Regions from separate parts of the Gorillibacterium sp. sgz306347 genome, predicted to be linked through region 1. Evidence: riboswitches for the same ligand, from Rfam matches in the RefSeq annotation. Region 1 holds a riboswitch; each other region holds the start of a gene.
What was found. A riboswitch is a leader RNA that binds a small molecule or an ion and turns the genes downstream of it on or off. The one in region 1 is predicted to bind cobalamin.
Positions count from the first base shown of each region.

Region 2: another riboswitch for cobalamin. It lies ahead of nrdI (class Ib ribonucleoside-diphosphate reductase assembly flavoprotein NrdI); the one in region 1 lies ahead of AC6I6H_RS16960 (S-layer homology domain-containing protein).
Region 3: another riboswitch for cobalamin. It lies ahead of AC6I6H_RS13315 (anaerobic ribonucleoside triphosphate reductase); the one in region 1 lies ahead of AC6I6H_RS16960 (S-layer homology domain-containing protein).
Region 4: another riboswitch for cobalamin. It lies ahead of AC6I6H_RS10610 (S-layer homology domain-containing protein); the one in region 1 lies ahead of AC6I6H_RS16960 (S-layer homology domain-containing protein).

Region 1 is NZ_JCAPET010000035.1:11,143-13,315, forward strand. Features, by position in the region: gene AC6I6H_RS16955 (MFS transporter) at 1-632, opposite strand, end outside; cobalamin riboswitch at 795-996, shown strand; gene AC6I6H_RS16960 (S-layer homology domain-containing protein) at 1,161-2,173, shown strand, end outside.
Region 2 is NZ_JCAPET010000045.1:23,261-25,433, reverse strand. Features, by position in the region: gene nrdE (class 1b ribonucleoside-diphosphate reductase subunit alpha) at 1-670, opposite strand, end outside; gene nrdI (class Ib ribonucleoside-diphosphate reductase assembly flavoprotein NrdI) at 648-1,016, opposite strand; cobalamin riboswitch at 1,174-1,376, opposite strand; gene cls (cardiolipin synthase) at 1,543-2,173, shown strand, end outside.
Region 3 is NZ_JCAPET010000022.1:64,682-66,854, forward strand. Features, by position in the region: gene AC6I6H_RS13305 (MDR family MFS transporter) at 1-44, opposite strand, end outside; gene AC6I6H_RS13310 (pyridoxamine 5'-phosphate oxidase family protein) at 210-629, shown strand; cobalamin riboswitch at 801-1,001, shown strand; gene AC6I6H_RS13315 (anaerobic ribonucleoside triphosphate reductase) at 1,135-2,173, shown strand, end outside.
Region 4 is NZ_JCAPET010000016.1:34,255-36,427, reverse strand. Features, by position in the region: gene AC6I6H_RS10610 (S-layer homology domain-containing protein) at 1-901, opposite strand, end outside; cobalamin riboswitch at 1,028-1,225, opposite strand; gene AC6I6H_RS10605 (TraR/DksA C4-type zinc finger protein) at 1,379-2,110, shown strand.

The DNA of each region.
Region 1 (2,173 bases):
AGGCCGAGGCGGAAGTCGGCGAAATAGCCGGCCTCCTGCGGCTGCCCGGCCTTGGCGTGGGCCGGAACGCGGAGGAACAAAAGCAGCGTCAGCACGCCCACGGCGGCGGTCGCCACGTCGATAAGCAGAATAACCGCCATCGGCACCGCGTTCATCAGCGCCCCGCTTGCCATCGGGGCGAGCAGGGTCACCATCGCCTGAATGCTGCCATTCGCGCCGTTCACGCGGGGCAGTTTGTCTTCCGGAACGAGCTGCGGCACAAAGGCTCCGACCGCCGGCGTTTGCACGCCCGTTCCAAGCGCCCGGATAGCGGAAATCAGAAAAAGCAGCCAGAGCGCGTCATACCCGAGCAGGAACAAAACCGCAAGCACCAGCGTGGAGAGCGCGATCGCGGTGTCCGCCGTCATGATCAAAACCTTGCGGTTGAAGCGGTCCGCCCAAACCCCGGCGAAAGGGGAAAGCAGCAGCGTCGGCAAAAAGCCGCACAGAATCATCACGGTCATCATGGAGCCGGATTTGGTGGTCAGCGTGATGTGCCAAAGGATAGCATACTGAACGAGCGACGAGCCAAACAAAGAAATGGTTTGACTGGCCAGAAACAGCACGATGTTTTTCTTCCAAGGGGGTGCCATTCGCTTTTTTCCTCCTTGCCTTGCCGGCTGGTTTTCCTATCGTACCATATCGCCCAGGCCATGCGAAACCGGCCTTTTTTCGACGTTTGCTCTCTCTTCGCGACCCCGTTCCCGGAACTCTTTTAAGAAAAAGCATGACAAATGGAAAATAATTGGTTATGATAGGACCAATAGGAAACGGGTGCCAATTATTCAGTTTTCTAAACTGAACCGGAATTGGTTAAAAGGGAAGCCGGGTGCAAATCCCGCGCGGTCCCGCCGCTGTAAGAGGGGAATCCTTGCAAACATGCCACTGGACAACCGGGAAGGCTGCAACGGGTGACGATCCTTAAGCCAGAATACCTGCCTGTTTCTTTTCACCATTCTACGAAGGATAGGAGAGGTGTATTTGGCATGCGGAAATTTTGCTTCTCGAGGGACGATCCTCCGCGCGCGTTTGACAGTCCGCCCGATTTGCCGGAAGTCTAGCTTCCGCGAACCGACTGCTTCAACCCAATGCGCAATTTCCAAAGGAGGAATCGATCAAGCATGAACCGAAAACGCTGGACAGCCTTACTTTTGATTCTCGGACTTCTCTTCACTGTACTCCCCGCTCCCGTCAGCAAAGCTTTTGCAGAGACGGCGCGGACGACGCCGGCCGGTTACATCACCGTTACCGTTGAAAAGTTTACGCTTGGACAAGGGTACGCCGTAGAACCGGTGAACGTTCCTTTTTATGCCGGTGAAAACGGGGCTGCCGTTCTGACGCGCGTCCTGGGCACCGGGAATTATCAGAACTACGGCACGGTCACAAGCGGCTTTTATCTCTCCAAGATTCGCGACAGCTCCACGGCTTCGCTCGCAATCCCCGCCTACATACAGACGATGGTGACGGGCGGCGGAGACACGATCGGCACGAAGGCCGATCCGGACTGGCTCGGCGAATTCGACTACACCAGCATGGCAGGGTGGATGTACACCGTCGACGACGCCTTCCCGAATTTCGGCATGGCGGACTACTACCCGGCGGACGGCGACGTGTTCCGCACCCAGTTTACCGTATATGGCTACGGCGTGGACCTGGGCGCGGACTGGGGCCCGCCCGTTATCGACCCCGCCGACAAAGACGCTTTGACCGCCAAGGTGGCGGAAATCAACAGCAGTCCGAACAAGGCGGCGCTTTTGGCCGATCCGGACATTTACGCCGCATACCAGCAAGCCTACAGCGCTTTATCCAACATGGAAAGCAGCCAGACGAGCGTAGATCAAGCATTGACCGATCTGAACACGGCCTTGTCTTCGGCCGCATTCCAAGCAGGAGGAGCCGCTTCGGCGGCTTCTTTTGCCGTGAGTACCGCAGCGGCGAATGGACAGGCCAAGGAGCAGCTGGACCGCAGCCTGGCCTATCTGGTTTCGACCGTCAGCGCCCCCAAGTTCGGCACCGGCAACGGGGAATGGACGGTGCTGGCGCTGGCGAGGGCGGGGTATCCCGTTCCGGAAGGGTATTATGACGGGTATTACGACAAGGTGGTCCAGGAAGTGCAGGCCAGGCAGGGCAATCT
Region 2 (2,173 bases), on a different contig from region 1:
TCAGCACCGGCATGATGCCTTTGGCCGCGCCTTCGACGCCTTTGATCGGCTCGCCGCGCCCGCGCAGCTTGGACAGGTTGACCGCGACCCCGCCGCCGACCTTGGAAAGCTGCATGCAGGTGGACAGGCAGTAGTTGATCGAATTCAGCGAATCGTCCATTTCGAGCAGGAAGCAGGAGACCATTTCGCCGCGGCGGCTTTTGCCGGCGTTCAGGAACGTGGGCGTAGCCGGCTGCACGCGCTGCTCCATGAAGGAAACGGCAAGCGTGCGCGCGGTTTCGGCATCGCCTCGGCCGAGATGCAAAGCGACCGCCGCCGCCCGGTCGGGCAGCTGCTCCAGATACAGCGATTTGTCATTGCTCTTCATCGCGTAGTCGGTGTAAAACTTGGATGCCGCCATATAGGAAGCATAGGTGAACGGCACTTCATGGGCGGCGCGGAAGACGCTCTCAATCTCTTCGCCCGTGTACTGCCGGCGGAAGTCCTCGTAGTAATCATGCTCAATCATGTAGACGACCTGCTCCAGATAGCTGCCGAACGTAAGGCTGCGCTCGCGCACCTCCTCCAGAAACGCCTCAACCGCTTCTTTATCCTTTTCCAGACGATAGAAGCCGTCCGGTCCGTCCGGTCCCTTTTGCATCAACTGGTTATTTAACTGAATGTACCGCAAGCTTCTCCAGCTCCTCCCGAAATCGTTTGATGTCGCCGGCGGTTCCCGCCAGCTCGAATTTATGCAGTACCGGCACGCCGTACTCCGTCGAAATGGTATCCGCGCTTTTCGCGAACCCGTGCCCCCAGTTGCGGTTTCCGCTCGCTGCAACGCCGCGCAAGAGCCCTCCGTTTTTCTCCAGAAACACCCGGGTGCGGGGCGGAATCTGGCCGAACCCGGTTGTATAGGTTACCAGCGCGAACGGCTCGGATACCTGCGTGTCGTCTCCAATCTGAACGGAAGGGAGCCCGAGCTTTCCGGCGAAGCGGCGGACGTTGCCGGTTTTGGAATCGTAAACGACGAGCATGCGATCACCTCTTTGTGTATGTACCTTGCGCTTCAACCCGTGTGCGCAATGAAAAAGGGGGCACCCGGACGGTCGGCACGGGTGCGCCCCTATGTGGTCTGCGGCCAAACGCAGAACGATAGCGGATCGCGACACCGGCCCATTCTCCGTGGGCGTGCAAGGTGTTTGCAAACGGGCAGGTCTCCTGGCTCAGGCTTCTGCGCAGCGTTCGCCTTCCCGGATTCATCGGACGAATCCAGTGGCGTCTCGAACGGCTGCTCGGCCTTCACAGTGGCGGGACCGCGCCGGCTTTGACCGGACTTCCCTATTAAGCCTCTACTCTATCTATAAGAGAAAGGCACCCGTTTGAATCAATATCTTGTGATAATGATTAAAATAACTCGATATATAGTGCTTGTCAAATCTTTTTTTGTCAAGTCTGTGAAGTCGAAAGGGGAATATGCTACCATGGGTGCAGAACCGTGTATGATCTTCCGCGGCCGCCGTTTGGCTCGCCGTTCGTAAACTTGATCCCCGGGGTGCAGGCATGCTGAAATTCAACGACATTTACTCGGTTGTCTCCATTGCAAACTTGATTCTGGCTGCGTTTGTTGTGTTTTGGGAACGCAAGAAGCCGGAAACGACCTGGGCCTGGGTGATGGTGCTGCTGTTTTTGCCCGGCGTCGGGTTTGTGCTGTATCTGATCCTCGGCCAAACCATGAGCCGTCGCAAAATATACAAAATCCAGGAGGCCACCCAGAACGGGCTGGAGCGACTGATAGAAGGGCAGCGGCGCATTTTCCGCGAAAGCCGCATCAAGTTCAACGATCCGATCGCCGCCGATTACCTGGACATGATCTACATGAACCTGACCAGCAGCTATGCTTTTTACACGCAGGACAACGAGGTCAGCGTATATACGGAGGGCAACGAAAAATTCGCGGCGCTTCTGCGGGATATTGCACAGGCCAAGCATCACATTCACCTGATGTACTACATCGTGCGCAACGACGAGATCGGACAGACGGTCATCAACGCCCTGGCGGCCAAAGCGGCGGAAGGGGTGGAGGTGCGCTTTCTGTACGACGACATCGGCAGCTCCTGGCTGCCCCGGCGGTTCTTCCGGCCGCTTCTCGAAGCGGGCGGAAAGGCGGCGGCTTTTTTCCCGTCCCGCATCC
Region 3 (2,173 bases), on a different contig from region 1:
AGTCCTGCGACCAGCCCTTTCAAATTGCTTTTTTTCGTATCCATCCGGTACCCTCCTTTTGGGACTCTGCACAAGTTTAGGTTCCTCTTTCTTCCTTGTCAAGACATGGCGTCCGGCCCGGCAAAAGGTTCATTTCCGGACCCGCAGGGTACACTAATGGTAGTGCATGGACAGCCATGTGGACCCCATCAGACGAGGAGTGAACGGAAGTGGAGAAACAGGAACTGGAGCAAGCGATCGGCCGGGCGCTTTCCGAGAACAAATTCGGCTCTTTCGGTACGATTGAGCAGGGAAACAAGCCCAAAGTCCGTTATATGGCTATTTTCCACGAAGGCCTCGATATTTATTTGGCCACCGACCGGAAAACCCACAAGGTGGAAGAGCTGCGCGAGAACCCGCACGCCTGCCTGCTGGCCGGTTATGAAGCCGGAGGCAGCAAAGATTTGCTGGAAATCGAAGCGACAGCGGAGGTCACGAAGGACGAATCGCTGCGACAAAAGGTTTGGAATAAGGAGCTGGAAAAGTGGTTCACCGGCCCGGACGATCCCGATTATGTCATTTTGAAGCTGACGCCGACCCGAATCGAATACACCGGAAAGGACAAACATAACGCCGTTTGGACGCCTTGATGCGTTCACGTCTTTGCCATATTTACGATAAGGCCGCAAAGGGGCGCGGGAGCGCTTCCGGGCGGCTTTTTCCGCTTTTTCGGCCGGAGCCGGGCAAAAAATCGAAGTGGGGAGATTTTGCGAACAGCATTGACTTGGACTATATATTGATGTAATGTCGTCTCTGCAACTACATATTGTATGGCAAGGGGTGCAAAAGCCGGTTTACTGATACCGGCCCGCTTAATAGGGAAGCCGGTGCAAAACCGGTGCGGTCCCGCCACTGTAATGGAAGAGTCTCCGGATAAAGTTGCCACTGGCCGTCGCGCCGGGAAGGCGTTCCGGGGATGACGAGGCCAAAGCCAGGAGACCTGCCCCGCCGCCTGGAAGAAGGACCCTGCGAGGACAGGGAGCCATTCAAAGACCGGCACGCTTTCGTATGGAAAGCGGCTCTCTCTTTGCGCTCCCTTTTTTTTGCAGCCGCTTCTACTGAACCGAACGATATATTTGGAAGGGATGCGCTGATATGATCACAAAGATTCGCAAACGAGACGGCCGGGAAGCCCCATTCGCTGTTGAAAAGATCGGACAAGCCATTTGGAAGGCTTCCTCCGCCACCGGCGAGGCCGGCTATGAAGAATCCTGCCGGCTGGCCGAGCAGGTGGCCGCCGAGCTGGGCAAACGGGAATCCGAGCATCCGGTTCCTCCGGTGGAGGAGATTCAGGATACGGTAGAACGGGTCCTGATGAAGGCCGGTCTGATGGGAACCTCCAAAGCCTATATTCTTTACCGGGCGGAGCGCACCCGGGCGCGGGAAATGAGCAACCGGCTCATGAAGGTATATGAGGACTTGACCTACCGCGAGGCGGAAGCCAGCGACCTGAAGCGTGAGAACGCAAACATCGACGGCAACACGGCAATGGGAACCATGCTGAAATACGGCTCCGAGGGAGCGAAGCAGTTTTACGAATTGTTTGTGTTGAAGCCGGAGCACGCCGCCAGGCACAAAGAAGGCGACATTCATATTCACGATCTGGATTTTTTGACGTTGACCACAACCTGCTGCCAGATTGATATCGGCAAGCTGTTTAAAGGCGGATTCGGAACCGGTCACGGGGAATTGCGGGAGCCGAATGACATCCAAAGCTATGCGGCCCTCGCCTGCATCGCGATTCAATCCAATCAGAACGATCAGCACGGCGGCCAAAGCATCCCATCCTTCGATTACGGAATGGCCCCCGGCGTCGCCAAAACATATATCCGCCATTATCGCACTCATCTGATTAAAGCGCTGGAGCTGCTGCACGGGGCGGACGCGAAGCTGACGGGCGCCGTTACGGCACTGATCGCCGAGCTCGCCGAAAAAGAGATGCAGCCCCGTCTTGCGCGCGACAAAGCGCATGCCGAAGCGGAGCTGAAGGCGCTGGCCAGGCTGACCGGCGACCGTGCGGTCAGCGAGCGGGCGCAGCGGTTCGCGCTGGAGAACGCGGAAGCGGAAACGAAGCGCAGCACGTACCAGGCGATGGAGGCGTTTATTCACAACCTGAACACGATGCACAGCCGCG
Region 4 (2,173 bases), on a different contig from region 1:
TGTAAGCGACAAGCGCTTGAAGCGCCTGCTCGGTCGCCATGACATCCGCCTCGCCGGAGAGCTCATGACGGAAGCTGCCTTTGTCGTCGCGGAAGGTCAGCAGCTTGTCCACCAGACTGACGCCGCCCTTGGTGAACCGGGCTTCCGTCGGGTCTATGCCGTGTGCCGTCAGGCCGATGATGACCTGCGCAACGGTTTCGCTGCTTTCCGTGCCCCAGGTCGTGTAGCCGCCCTGCGCGTTTTGCGTCTTGGCGAGCAGCGCAACCGCCTTGTCGGCCGCTGCTTTCACGGCCGGGCGGTCTTTGTAAGGCGCAAGCGCCGTCAGCGCAAAAGCGGTCAGATCGGGATCGCTTGCGTCGCCCGTAAAGGAGAAGCCTCCGTCGGCCAATTGAGCATCCAGAACGTACGCGATCAGCTTGTCGCGGGTCCAGGCGGCTCCCTGCGGAATCTCATACCCGCCCGCATCCAAAGCGACCAGCGCATACAAAGGCCCGTTTAGACCCTGATTCGTCATCTTGGCATGATCCGCAAGACCGGCGATCAGATTGTAACCCGCGTAATCGGCCGCGTTCTTGCCGAGCGCCGTGAGTGCCAGTACCGTGCGCGCGGCGTCGGTAACCCTGCCGTATTGGCCTTTGGCCTCTTTCACGGACGCTTCCAGCTTGGAAACGTAACCGGCGGGAACGTCCGCGCCGAGCCGGGACAGTCCGACGGCTTCCCAATCGGAGTCGACGCCGCCTTTGGTGATTGAGTCCGCCGCGGAATAGACGGCTTCTTCAACCGATACGCCGGTTTCCGCGGTTACCGCGGCTTCGGCTGCGAATGCGCCGGCCGGCAGCGCGGCGGAAAGCAGCAGCAGAAAAGACAGGACAAGTGCAACAACAGATGAATTTCGTTTCAACGTTCAGGCCTCTTTTCTTCATAAAATGATAGATTGGCACAAAAAAAACCGCCTCTGAAGAAGGTGGCGGATTGGTGCGCATGGACATGCGAATACGATCGTTTCTTATCCCACCCCCCGAAGAATCAGAAACACCCGGGCAAGGCAGGTCTCCTGGCTCATGCGTCAAACACGGCTTTTCGCCTTCCCGTCCGGCAGAAACAGTGGCGTGTGAAAAGCCGCTCGGCATTTACAGTGGCGGGACCGCGCCGGATTCGCACCGGCTTCCCTATTAAGCGGGTTTGTTCGACAGCCAAACCCGCACCTTTGCCCGAAACGGTTATGAACTTGTCCTATTATCATAGCTTTTCGGAACCCGTTTGTCCACATCGCCCGAGGATTGGCGGAGCTCCTTGACGGGTAATAGAGAAGTAGAAAGCCTGCGGCCGGACACCTTGCATGCCGGCCGTTCAACCTATCAACGGGAGGTTCGACACCATGAGACATTTGAATGAAGATCAAATAAAAACGCTGCGCACCCGCCTGGAGGAGGAACGTAACGAGCTGAACGCCCAGCTAGAGCGAAACGAGAACGAGTCGCTGCGGGATTCCACCGGCGAGCTGACGGCGGCGGACAACCACCCGGGCGACACCGGGACCGAGCTTTTCGAGCGAAGCCGGGACCTGGCGCTGAATGAATCCGAGCAATCCCGGCTTGCCGAAGTAGAGGCCGCTCTGGAACGGGTTGGCAACGGCACGTACGGCATCTGCGAGAAAAGCGGGGAACCGATCCCGTATGAGCGCCTTGAAGCGATTCCATGGACCCGGTTCACCGTGGAGCATTCCGAGATGCAGGAGGTATCCGACAGCCGTCCGGTCGAAGAAGAAGTGATGGTGCCTGGGCGCGGCGTTACGGACCGTCATTACGTGACCGAGCAGGCCGAACGGGACGACAACGACGCCTGGCGCATTGTCGAGGAATATGGAAATTCCGATTCTCCGGCCATGGCCGACGATCCCGACCGCTTCCGCTATACCGATTCGAAAGGCGGCGGCAACGGAGACGGCAGCGTTCAGAAAATGGACGATTTCGCCGCCACCGACATCGACGGCGCCAACCGAAGGGCCATACGCGGAAAGGAATACGACCGCTACCTGCAAAATGACGAAGGAGACGCCGTTTTTGAAGCCGAGCGCTCGGCGGCGGAACGCGGCAAGCCGGTCGACTAAACCGGCTGCGCCTTTTTCGCCTCTCCTGCGCTAGTCCCCACCCGCCTCCCCGTCTGCGGAATA